2 linked regions of the Bosea sp. 685 genome follow. The protein of the gene in region 1 interacts with the protein of each later gene in a pairwise test. Links are inferred from orthologs where the notes say so. Each region holds a gene or a part of one and is shown in the gene's direction. Other genes may lie near its edges. The genes, in order: RMR04_RS05305 and ssb.

What was found.
Region 2: the proteins of RMR04_RS05305 (region 1) and ssb interact in binary tests that used the Escherichia coli proteins (3 or more experiments, as listed by UniProt). The link is inferred for Bosea sp. 685 from one-to-one orthologs.

The regions. Positions count from the first base shown.
Region 1 is NZ_CP134779.1:909,576-915,803, forward strand. Bases 2,092-5,068 are described here. They hold RMR04_RS05305 (primosomal protein N'), read left to right. Parts: upstream 2,092-2,475; coding sequence 2,476-4,662; downstream 4,663-5,068. Other genes in these bases: RMR04_RS05300 (tyrosine recombinase XerC), read right to left, coding at 2,092-2,316; RMR04_RS05310 (hypothetical protein), read right to left, coding at 4,683-5,018. Outside these bases: leuD (3-isopropylmalate dehydratase small subunit), read left to right, coding at 1-576; RMR04_RS05295 (DUF4337 domain-containing protein), read right to left, coding at 605-1,165; more of RMR04_RS05300, read right to left, coding at 1,390-2,091; RMR04_RS05315 (hypothetical protein), read right to left, coding at 5,134-5,574; RMR04_RS05320 (F0F1 ATP synthase subunit delta), read left to right, coding at 5,994-6,228.
Region 2 is NZ_CP134779.1:2,202,775-2,209,006, forward strand. The notes cover bases 1,826-4,806. They hold ssb (single-stranded DNA-binding protein), read left to right. Parts: upstream 1,826-3,035; coding sequence 3,036-3,578; downstream 3,579-4,806. Other genes in these bases: RMR04_RS11855 (FAD-binding oxidoreductase), read left to right, coding at 1,826-2,868; RMR04_RS11865 (flagellar motor protein MotB), read right to left, coding at 3,977-4,806. Outside these bases: RMR04_RS11845 (GntR family transcriptional regulator), read right to left, coding at 1-385; RMR04_RS11850 (isocitrate lyase/PEP mutase family protein), read right to left, coding at 422-1,258; more of RMR04_RS11855, read left to right, coding at 1,402-1,825; more of RMR04_RS11865, read right to left, coding at 4,807-4,846; flagellar motor stator protein MotA, read right to left, coding at 4,875-5,732. UniProt on the Escherichia coli protein: Plays an important role in DNA replication, recombination and repair. Binds to ssDNA and to an array of partner proteins to recruit them to their sites of action during DNA metabolism. Acts as a sliding platform that migrates on DNA via reptation.

The DNA.
Region 1 (6,228 bases):
CTCGCCGGCGTCGATACCGACCAATTGATCCCGGCCCGTTTCATGAAACGGCCGCGCTCGGAGGGCTATGGCGGCTTCCTGCTGCATGATCTGCGCCGCGACGATGCCGGGATCGAGAAGCCCGACTTTCCGCTGAACCGCCCGGTCTGGCGCGGAGCCGAGATCATGGTGGCGCGGCGCAATTTCGGCTCGGGCTCGTCGCGGGAGGCAGCGGTCTATGCGCTGGCCGACCATGGCGTCCGCGTCGTGCTGGCGCCGACCTTCGGCGACATCTTTGCGTCCAACGCGGTCAAGAACGGGCTTTTGCCGGCGGTGCTCGACGAGGCCGACATCGAGGACCTGCTGGCAGCCCTGACCGCGACGCCGGATCTGCCGGTCAGCGTCGATCTGGCGGAGCAGACGGTTGCCTGGGGCAATCGCGCGGTCATTTTCGCGATCGATCCGGTCTGGCGCGAGCAACTGCTCAATGGCTGGGACGATATCGACGTGACGCGGTCTTTTGCTGACGAAATCGCGCGTTTTCGCGACGCCGACGGCGCCAGGCGGCCATGGGCGCGACCGTCAGCGAAAGCCTGAACCTAGCGCGCTTTGCGGCGAGGGGGCCTCAGAACAGCAGATGCGGGGCGAACATCGCCAGGCCCATGAAGCCAAGGGCCAGGGCGCCGAGGCCGCCGCCGACGAAGGCGAGCATGACGACGCCGGTGATGATCGAGGCTGAGGCGACGACGATGCCGATCTGCAGCAGGCCCGAGGCGATTTCGAAATTCTCGTTGCGCGCCTTCAGATTGTCGCGCTCGTGCTCGCCAGCCTTGGCGCGCGCCATCAGCTCCTTGCGGCCTTCATTGGTCGAGGGCTCGCTGTCATAACGCGCGACCGTCTTCTTCCAGTCGTCGATGCGCTTTTGCATGCGCTCGCGCATGGCCGGATCGGTCGCGGCGGTAAGGTCGATCTCCATCGCGTCGGCAGCTGTGCTCAAGGTGGTGCTGCGAATGGTCTTGGCCTGGAAGAAGGCCCACAGATTCGAGGCTTCGATGTTCTTGGCGACAGCCTCGTTCTCTGCCTGCTTGCCGCCGATCTCGGCCAGCGCCAGCATGAGCGCGAGAACCGCGATCAGCAGCGCGATCTTCTTGTTGCCGCCTTCCGGCGCCTCGAAATGCTCAGACATGCATCATCCCCCGTCCCGCGATTCGCGGTTGAACGCCATGTCCTTCCTCCAAGGCGACAGGTGAATGTCGGCTGAACGGGTTTCGCGCCGCTTCCGCGTCAGAGCCAGATGATTTCAGACGGGGTCAGTTCGTGATCCCGTCTGAAATCTGAATCCGTCTCTCACCAAAGAGTGAGAGCAGGATCGATTGCGAAAAACCGGTTCCTACTTTTTCGCATCCTGCTCTAGCGCCCGGCGCGAGGATGGGCGGCGTCATAGGCCGCCATCAGTCGTGTCGAGTCGATGCGGGTGTAGATCTGCGTCGTCGAGAGCGAGGCGTGGCCGAGCAGCTCCTGGATGGCGCGCAGATCGCCGCCGCGACCCAGCAGATGGGTCGCGAAGGAGTGTCGCAGGGAATGCGGCGTTGCGGAGGAGGGCAGGCCGAGTGCGCCGCGCAAGCCCTCGACCGCGAGCTGGATGATGCGCGGCGAGAGCGGGCCGCCTTTGACGCCGAGGAAGAGCGGACCATCCGGCGGCAAGCGCCAGGGACAAAGCGCGATGTATTCGGCGATCGCCGTCACAACGGCTGGCAGCACAGGGACCATGCGGGTCTTCTGACCCTTGCCGATGACCGTCAGGGCATCACCGGCACTCGTCGGCGCCTGGGCGCGGGTCAGCGACAGCGCCTCCGAGATGCGCAGGCCGCAGCCATAGAGCAGCGCCAGCACGGCGGCGTCGCGCGCCAGCACCCAGGCCTCGCGCTCTTCGCCGGCGCGAATCTCGACCTGCGTCACGGCCTTGGCGGCACGGGCGTCGAGCGGGCGCGGCAGCGATTTGCCGATGCGCGGTCCGCGTGTCGCGGCAAAGGCTGCAGCCTTGAGCTTGCCGGTGCGCTCGCCGAAACGGGCGAAGGAGCGCAAGCTCGCGAGCTGGCGCATCAATGTACGGTTGCCGACATTCTCGCGCCGGCGCTGGCCGAGGAAGGCGCGCAGGTCGAAGGGCTTCAGCGCCGCGATGTCGGCCAGCGAGGCCGGGCCGCCGAGATGGCCCTCCAGAAAGGCGGAGAACTGGCCGAGATCGCGGCCATAGGCTTCGAGCGTCTTGGGCGAGAGCCGGCGCTCATTCGCCAGATGGGCGAGCCAGTCGCGGCGCAGAGTGTCGAAGTCGGTCAAGGCTCGAGGCTCCCGTCATGGGCGGGCGTGGCCCGACCATCTCGTCCCGCGTCTGGCTCTGCAAGAGATGGCCGGAGCAAGCCCGGCCATGACGCGGTTGTTGCCTGAACATGACGCTCCTGCCTTAACAGGCCCCGAATCGATGCTAGACACGGCGCCATGAGTGACGAGCCGGCAGAGATGGGAGAAGGCGGTACGGTCGACGTGCTGATCCCGCTCGGGCTCGACCAGGCCTATAGCTATGCAGTGCCGAACGGGCTCGTGCTCAAGCCCGGCGATGTCGTGCAGGTTCCACTGGGCCCGCGCGAGACCGTGGGCGTGGTCTGGAGCCTGGGCTCCGGCCGCGGCGGCAATCTCAAGCGGGTGACGGGCCGGGTCGACATGCCGCCGCTCGATCTCGCCCTGATGAAGCTGGTCGACTGGGTCGCCTGGTACACGCTCGCCCCAAAAGGCTCGGTGCTGGCGCTGGTCCTGCGCCGGCAGCCCGACGATACGCCGGAGCGGCCCAAGCTCGGTGTCAGGCTCGTCGGCGCGCCGCCTCCCCGCATGACGCCGGCCCGCGCCCGCGCCATCGCCGCGGCCGAGGGCGGCCTGCTGACGGGTAAGGCGGCGCTGGCGGAGGCGGCCTCGGTCAGCATGGCGGTGATCGACTCTCTGGTCGATGCCGGCACCTTCAGCGTCGAGGCGCTGCCGCGCGACGCCATCGCGGCAATGCCCGATCCCGATCACGCGCAGCCGGTTTTGTCCGAGGGGCAGGCAGCGGCGGCCAAGGAGCTCGTGGCTTCGGTTCAAGCCGCGGTGTTCGGCGTGACCCTGCTCGAGGGTGTCACCGGCTCGGGCAAGACCGAGGTCTATTTCGAGGCGGTGGCGCAGGCGATCCGGCAGGGCCGCCAGAGCCTGATCCTGATGCCGGAGATCGCGCTGACGGCGCAGTTCATCGACCGTTTTGAGGCGCGCTTCGGGGTCAGGCCGGGCCTGTGGCATTCGGCCGTGACGGGCCGCAAGCGCGAACGGTTGCAAGCGGCGATCGCGAGCGGCGAGGCCAGGGTGGTGGCGGGTGCGCGCTCGGCCCTCTTCCTGCCCTATCGCGATCTTGGCCTGATCGTCGTCGATGAGGAGCATGAGGCCGCCTATAAGCAAGAAGACGGCGTCAGCTATCATGCCCGTGACATGGCCGTGGTGCGTGGGCGCATCGAGAACGCGCCAGTCATCCTGACCTCGGCGACGCCTTCGCTCGAGACGCGGGTCAATGCCGAGCGCGGGCGCTACACGCATCTCAAGCTGCCCGAGCGCTTCGGCGGGCGCGAATTGCCGACGCTGGGGCTGGTCGATCTGCGCCAGGACAAGCCCGAGCGCGGACGCTGGATCTCGGGGGCGCTGATCAAGGCGATCGGGGACAACCTGGAGGCCAAGGAGCAGTCACTGCTCTTCCTCAACCGGCGCGGCTATGCGCCGCTGACGCTGTGCCGCGATTGCGGGCACCGTTTTCAGTGCCCGAACTGCTCGGCCTGGCTGGTCGATCATCGTTTCCGGCGGGCGCTGGTCTGCCATCATTGCGGCCATGTCGAGCGCCGGCCGCATGAATGCCCGGCCTGCCATGCGACTGAGAGCCTCTCGGCCTGCGGGCCGGGTGTCGAGCGCCTGGCCGAGGAGGTCGCGACGCTGTTCCCGCAGGCGCGGGGCATCGTGCTGTCCAGCGATTTTCCGGGTGGCACCGAGCGCCTGAAGCAGGAGCTGATTGCGGTCGCTGCAGGCGAGTTCGACATTGTCATCGGCACGCAGCTCGTCGCCAAGGGCCATAATTTTCCGGGCATGACCCTGGTCGGCGTGGTCGATGCCGATCTCGGACTGACCTCGGGCGATCCGCGCGCGGCGGAACGGACATTCCAGGTGCTGCGGCAGGTGACCGGCCGGGCCGGGCGCGGCGAACGGCCCGGGCGCGCCCTCCTGCAGACGCATGATCCCGGGCACCCCGTGCTGAAGGCGCTGATCTCGGGCGATCCAGAGCGGTTCTACGCCGCCGAGACCGCTTCACGCGAGGCGGCCGGCCTGCCGCCTTTCGGGCGGCTCGCTGGGCTGATCGTGTCGGCGAACACGGCGGCGGAGGCGGAGGGGCATGCGCGCGCGCTGGCGCGCTGTGCCGATGCGCCCGAGGGCGTGTCGGTGCTGGGGCCGGCTGAGGCGCCGCTTGCGGTGCTGCGCGGGCGCCACCGCGTGCGATTGATCGTCAAGACGACGCGCGAGTTCAATCTGCAGGATTATCTGCGGGCCTGGCTCAAGCGCGGGCCGAAGCCGAAAGGCTCGGTCAGGGTCGCGGTCGATGTCGATCCGCAGAGCTTTTTGTGAGGAAGGGCCGTGAACTCGGGCTACCGAACGTTCAAATGCACCCGGCTTTGCGCATTGCCGCCCCAATAGAGATAGGCCTCGTCCGTGCCTCGGTAGCCGGGGTGCGGGATATAATCGACGACAACGGCTCTTTGCGTCAGATTTCCGCAGCGGTATTGCGTCACCTCGCGAGTCCGGATCGAACCATGCGAGGCTGTGCCGGATACCGCCTGGATGACATCGGTCTGACAGTTGAAGAAACTGTAGATTACCGTCGCTTTGCCAGCATCGACGTTACGGCGCGATTGCACGAATTGTGCCTGCACAAGCTGCGTTCCTGCCAAAAGCAGCATGAGCGCGCAGATAGCCTTGATCATAATTGTCTCCCCAACCCAAGGCCGCGAGGGGACGCTACCGTTACCTTGGGTTGAGTCAAGTTTCCGGCGCAGGCGTTCCTGAATCGGGAAGGCCGCGGACAAGTCGATGCTGCCCTCACCGCAACGGCGCGATATTGAGGACGAGATCGCCGTAGTTGGGCTGGCCGCCGGTCACCGTGCGCAGATAGAGCTTGTCGCCGATCTTGAAGAAGACCGAGGCGCGCGAGGAGGCGTCCTCCATCGTCACATAAAGGGTGTTGCCGTAGCGGACCTCCCATTTACCCCGCGTCGGCTTCTTGCCGCCCGATTCGTAGAAGCCGACATGGAGCGGGCCGGAGATGGTGTAGTCGTGGTTCCTGTAGAGCGAGATCACGGTCTTGTCGCGGAAGCTGAGCTGCCTGCCGCCGACCGTCTCGTCATTCAATTGCATGTAGCGGATGTCCGCTCCGTCCTGGGCGAAGGCCGGTGGAGGCGCGAGCGGCCAGGCTGCGGCAAATGCGCCGACCAGGATATGAAGGCCCGTGACGAGCCCAAGATCGATCCCGTTCCTCGCCATGTCGATCTCCGTATCCCAGCTTGTGCCGATGCTTCGGCCGGCCGCGGGCGGGCGGATCGATCCCGCCCGTGTCAGGGTCCGATGTCTTCGATCGTCACAGCGAAGTTAGTGCACGACGCCGAAAAGTGGAAACCGGTTCTCTGTGGGCGGCGGGCTCCAATTCGGCAGTGGGAGCCGATGGATGGTTGATCGCGGGGAGGCGAAAGCCTGCCCGGCGCCATCCCCAGATTGAGACCGAACTGTGGCGTTCTTCGGGTTGCGCACCCCCGGATCGCATGCTAGTGCACCGCCGCATTCTCGGTGTTAAGTGCGCTTGCCAGCGCGCATTTCGCCTGATCGATACATCGCAGCGCTAGGACGATGCACTCCGCCCTCGCAGGGGGTCGCCGGTGTGGTCCTTTGAACGAGAGACGTGACGCGTGGCTGAAGGCGGATCGCAGGATCGAGTACTGGTTTCGGGCGTCGCCGAGCGCTACGCCACGGCGCTCTTCGAGCTGGCGAGCGAGGCCAATGCCATCGACGCCGTTTCCGCCGACCTTTCCAGCTTCAGCGCGATGCTGGCCGAGAGCGCCGATCTGCGCCGACTGGTCGAGAGCCCGGCCTTCTCGGCCGAGGATCAGGTCGCCGCTATCAAGGCGATCCTCGCCAAGGCAG
Region 2 (6,232 bases), 1.3 Mb from region 1 along the record:
CGCTGGCCTGGGCTGCATCCATGGCCGCGATCGCACTCGTCATGCCGTCCAGCGTCGCCTCCCGCGCCGTTGCCAGGCATTCGCGCAGCGCGTTGGTCTCCAGCATGAAACGGAAGGTGCAAAGCTCGGCGACATCGTCTGCCGTCGGCGCAAAGACGAAGGTGCCCTTCTTCGGCACGATGGTGACGAGGCCCTGGAGCTGGAGCCGGGCCAGCGCCTCGCGCACCGGCGTGCGGCTGACGCCGAGCGCGCTGCTCAGCGCATCCTCCGAGAGGGCCTCGCCGAAGCGCATCTCGGCATCGATGATCGCCTTGCGCAGGCGTTCCTCGACGATGGTGACCAGCGATTTCGGCTGCTGGACCTTGAAACGCCTGATCGCCTTCATGCTCGTCACGTTTCCCTCCGCGATTCGACGCCGGTATCAGGCATAATGCTCGCGGCCGAGAAAGGCTTCATAGCTCGGCAGGTCGAGCATGTTGGCCTCCAGGCCGCGCGTGGTGCCGCTGCGCTTCAATTCGCGGGCGAAGGCGGTCATCATATGGGCGTAGGCGAGGGTGGAGGAGACGGGATAGCTGAGGAGTTTGAATCCGATGCGGCCGAACTCTTCGGCGTTAAGTGAAGGCACGCGGCCCTCGACATAGTTGAACATCAAGGGCGCCTCGATCTCGCGCAGGGCCTGGCGCATCTCGTCTTCCGATTGCAGCATCTCCAGCAGGACGAGATCGGCCCCGGCCCGCGCATAGGCCTTTCCGCGGGCGATCGCCTCGTCGAGGCCCAAAGGCAGGCGCGCATCCGAGCGGCCGATGATCAGGAAATCGGGATCGCGCCGCGTCGCGACCGCGATGCTGATCTTTTCGGCGTGCTCCTCGCGCGAGACCAGGGCAAGGCCGGCCATGGCGCCGCAGCGCTTGGGCGTGACCTGGTCCTCGAGATGGATCGCGGCGACGCCGGCGGCCTCGTATTCGGCGACCGTGCGGGCGACGTTGTTGAGATTGCCATAGCCGGTGTCAGCGTCTGCGATGACCGGAACCGGGACGGCGGCGGCCAAGGCGCGTCCGCGCGCCACCATTTCGGTCATGGTCAGGAGGCCGATATCGGGCGCGCCGATCAGGCTGGCGGAGAGGCCGTTGCCAGTCATGTAGACCGCCTCGAAGCCGGCCTGCGCGATGGCCCGCGCGCCGATCGCATCATGGCAGCCGGGGGCGACGATGAGGCCGGGCTGGCGCAGCCTGTCGGCGAGGGAATGGCGAGGGCTCACGGCAATCTCCGTCCTGTATGCAAGATACAGAACCTTGCACGAGACGGGCTTGTATGCCAGTCCTCGGTGACGCCGGGACGGGCTGCAGCCGCGCCCGCCCGCGCCCGTTTCGACCCAAGCCCGTTTCGATCGGAGACGCCGCCGTGACAGCCGCCCTGCCAGCCTCGCGCTCCCTCGATACGGCTCCTGCGGCGGGCGGGCTCGCTCCGGCGCTGGCGGAAGCGCTGCACGCGCTGCTCGGCCCCCGCTTCTCGACCTCGCTGGCCGAGCGCGAGCATCATGGCCGGGGCGAATCCTACCATACCAGCTGCCCGCCCGACGCCGTGTGCAGGGCGCAGTCGACGGAAGAGGTGGCTGCGATCGTGCGGCTTTGCGCTGAGCACGAGACCCCTGTGATCGCCTTCGGCGCAGGCACCTCGCTGGAGGGCCATATCGCGGCCTTGCATGGCGGGGTGAGCCTCGATCTCTCCGGCATGACGCGCATCCTGGCGATCCGGCCGGAGGATTTCGACGCGACGGTCGAGGCCGGCGTCACCCGCCAGCAGCTCGATGCGGCGCTGCGCGATGTCGGGCTGTTTTTCCCGGTCGATCCGGGAGCCGAATGCACGCTGGGCGGCATGGCGGCGACGCGCGCCTCGGGCACCAATGCGGTGCGCTATGGCACGATGCGCGAGAATGTGGTGACGCTCACCGTGGTGATGGCCGATGGGCGCATCATCAGGACCGGCGGGCGGGCGCGCAAATCCTCGGCCGGCTATGATTTGACCCGGTTGTTCGTCGGTTCGGAGGGAACACTCGGGATCATCACCGAGGTGACGCTGCGCCTGCACCCGCTGCCCGAGGCCGTCTCGGCGCTGGTCTGCTCCTTCGCCACGGTGGCGGGCGCGGTCGAGGCCGTGACGGCGGTGATCCAATGCGCCGTGCCGGTGGCGCGGGTGGAGCTGGTCGATGCACGGGCGATCGCGGCGGTGAACCGGCATTCGAAGCTGGAGCTGGCGGAGACGCCGACCTTATTTTTCGAATTGCATGGCAGCCCCGCCGAGGTCGAGCAGCAGGCCAGGGCGGTGGAGGGGATCGTCGGCGAGCATGGCGCGACGCATCTCGCCTGGGCGACCGACCCTGATGAGCGGCGCCGGCTCTGGCGCGCCCGTCACAACATCCATTACGCGCTGCAAGCGATGCGTCCGGATGCGCGGATCTGGAGCACCGATGTCTGCGTGCCGATCTCGCAGCTCGCGCCATGCCTTGCGGCGACGCAGGCCGATATCGAGGCGGCGAGCTTCTATATCGGCACGGTCGGCCATGTCGGCGACGGCAATTTCCATCTCGGCCTGGTGATCGATCCGAATTCGCCGGCCGAGCTGGCCGAGGCGAAGCGCTTGAACGAGCGCCTGATCGAGCGTGCCATCGCCTGCGACGGCACCTGCACCGGCGAGCACGGCATCGGCTATGGCAAAGCGCAGTTCATGGAGCGCGAGCATGGCGAGGCGGTCGACGTCATGCGCGCGATCAAGCAGGCGCTCGACCCGCTCGGCATCCTCAATCCTGGCAAAGTCCTGCCTGGCAAGCTCCTACCCGGCAAGGTCTTGCCGGCGGCGGTGCGAATCTGAACGGGGCGGCTGCGGGCCCCGGTAAAATCGAATCACGAATTCCGGGGACAACCCTAGTGAAGGCTCTTGAACAAAACAAGAACATCGTTGATAGTGGCGTCACGGATCGGTAGGGTCCGGCTCCGGTCGATGGCCGGTTTCGATGTGCGCAGGAAATGGAGCCTCTCATGGCTGGTAGCGTCAACAAGGTCATTCTGGTCGGCAATCTCGGGCGCGATCCCGAAGTGCGGCGTCTCGGCAGCGGCGAGCCCGTGGTCAATCTGCGGATCGCCACCTCCGAAACCTGGCGCGACAAGCAGTCGGGCGAGAAGAAGGAGCGCACCGAGTGGCACTCGGTCGTGATCTTCAACGAGAACCTCGCCAAGGTCGCCGAGCAATATCTGAAGAAGGGCTCGAAGATTTATATCGAGGGCCAGCTCCAGACCCGCAAATGGCAGGATCAGTCGGGTGTCGAGAAATACACCACCGAGATCGTGCTGCAGCGCTTCCGTGGCGAACTGACCATCCTCGACAGCCGGGGGCAGGGCGGTTCGGACGAATATGGCGAAAGCGGCGGCGCGATGGAGGATCGCTCGGGCGGCGGCAGCTCCTTTGGCCGGTCGAGCCCGATGGGCGGCGGCAATGCACCGCGCCAGCCCGCCATGGCGGGCGGCGGTGGTGGCGGTGGTCGCTCATCTTCGACCCATCTCGACGACGATATTCCGTTCTAGCGAATACCTATGCCGAGTATGTAAGGAATAAGGCACTAAGGCGTTGTTTTACAACGCCTTTTTGCTTTTTTACGAACATCTGTCGTTTAGAGCCGGTTTCAGATCGTGCGGAACTTTCGCATTTGTATGAAATTTCAGCAGTGTCGCACGTTGTCTGCGGGTCGAAATTGATTGGGAAGAGCGATTGGTTCGTCCGATCCGACCCACGGCGCGCAGCGGGATCATGGCGCGCTTGAAGCTTGCTTCGCCGGTCAGGAATTGTGCATAGGCGGCCCGTGACTTCGGGCAGCACATCGACGTCTCCGAGGCCATGATCCACGTCGCAATGGTCAGCCTCGCCGTGTCAGCCAATGAGCTCAATCTCAAACGGACTCTGAGGCGGCCGAGGCGCCTCGCCGTCAGCGAAAGGCGCTCGGAGGCAGCGGCGGCGCCTCATTGAGCAGCGTGATCGCCACCCGTCGGTTCGGCGAGAGGTAGGGATTGTCGGGGAAGACCGGCTCGGTGTCGGCGCGTCCCACCACGGAGATGAAGCGGTCGTTGGGGAGCCCGGCAACCGACAGGATCTCGCGCACGGCGAGCGCACGCCCGGCGGTAAGGCTCCATGGATCGACACCCCGCTCCGAGCCCGGGCGCGCCGCGGCCGTGTGGCCGGTGACAGACAGGCGGTTGGGCAGCCGGCGCAGGGTGGGCGCGATCGCCGCCAGCACGCGACGGGTGCGCTCGTGCGGCTGGACCGAGCCCTCGGCGAACATGGAGCGGCCGTCCTGGTCCATGAGGGAAACGTTCACCCCCTCCTTGGTCGGCTCGATCATGATGTTGCGCGAGAGCTCGGCAATTTCGGGCATGTTCTGGAGCGCCTGCCGGAGGCTGGCTATGGCGCTCTGGTTGTCCTGCTCGCGGGCAGCCGGGCGGTTGACCTCGCGGTCGCTGGTGCGGCCCGAATTGGCCTGACGCGCTCCGTCCTCCTTGGTGGGGCCCATCGCCGCGTCGCGGGGCGCCGACGACTTGCTGCCTGACGTGTCCAGGGCGGTGCCCCACAGCATGCCGCCAGCGCCACTGGTGCTAGGACTCACGGCCGTCGGCGCGAAGTATTCCGCCAGGCCGATCTTCTGCTCCTGGGTCGTCATGCTAATCAGCCACATCAGCAGAAAGAACGCCATCATGGCGGTCACGAAGTCCGCATAGGCGATCTTCCAGGCCCCGCCATGGTGCGCATGAGCGGCCTTCTTGACCTTTTTGATGATAATCGGCTGGACGGGGTTGGACATCGGTTCCCTACTGGAGATTGGGTCAGATCTAGGCGGGCAGACCGGCGGTTGCCGCTTCCACTTCGCTGAAGCTCGGCCGGACGTCGCTAAACAGAGCCTTGCGGGCAAATTCTACCGCCATCACCGGCGGCTGGCCGCCGATATGGGCGAGGAGACCCGCCTTGAGTGAAAGGTAGTATTTGGATTCCGCCTCGAAGAGGCTCCTAAGCGACTGCGCCATGGGCCCGAAGAAGCCGTAGGCGACGAAGACGCCGAAGAAGGTGCCTACGAGCGCGCCGCCGATCAGATGTCCCAGCACCTCCGGCGGCTCTTTGATCGCCCCCATCGTCTTGATCACGCCGAGCACGGCGGCGACGATGCCGAGCGCCGGTGTTCCGTCGGCGAGCGACTGCATGGCCGCAACGATACGCTCCTGCTCCTGGTGGTGCGTCTCCAGTTCCTCGTCCATGAGAGCGTCTATCTCGTGGACGTTGTTGGCGCCCTGCGTCAACATGCGCATGTAGTCGCAGACGAACTCGACGGCGTGATGGTTCGCTGCAAAAGTCGGGAAGGCGTTGAACAGCGTCGATTCGCTCGGATTTTCAATGTGCTGCTCGACCGCGAGCATGCCCTTCTGCCTCACAAGCTTGTATAAGGAATACTGCATCCCCAGCAGTTCGACATAGCATTCCTGCTTGTATTTTGGGCCCTTCACGAGCGTGCCGAGCATGGCAGGTACGGCCTTGAGCACCGGCCCGGTGTTGCCGATGACGAAGGCGCCCATCGCAGCACCGAGGATGATAACAAACTCGAATGGCTGCCAAAGGACCTCGAGGTGGCCACCCATAGCCGCGTAGCTGCCGAAGACGCAGGCGAAGACGATGATTGCGCCGACGATGAGCCGCATGATTTGCCATCCTTGCGCCGCAGCAAATACAGCCAGCGCGAAGCCACTACTGGTCTGGCGAATTAACCGATCAAGGTTAACGGCGAGTTCAGAGCCATGGGCCGCAGTTCTGTAAGCGTCTTCCGCCGGCCACTGCTTTGAGGCTTGGGGCGGCAGAGCAGGCCCAGGGGAGAAATCGGCGAGTCATGAGCTTCCCCCCAATCCCGGGGATCGGCGTCCAAGACGAGGTCCGTTTCTCGGGCTTATCGACGCTGCGCCGCTTTTGCGCTCGTTGGATCGGCCGGCGGGAGCGCTTATGTCGTTGCCGATACATGCCTTTTCGCCTTCCTTGCGATTTTCCGTTCGTCTCTTCCCTTCTAGGCCGGTCCAGTCTCCGAGCGGCGTGCGAAGTCGGCTTTTTGCTTAGGCAAGCATTCAAAACGGGCGGTTCGGACGAGGTCCGGTCCGCTCGTTTTTTTTGATCGTCTCCCCCGGTGGGTTGCCGCGCATTGGCATGCCGC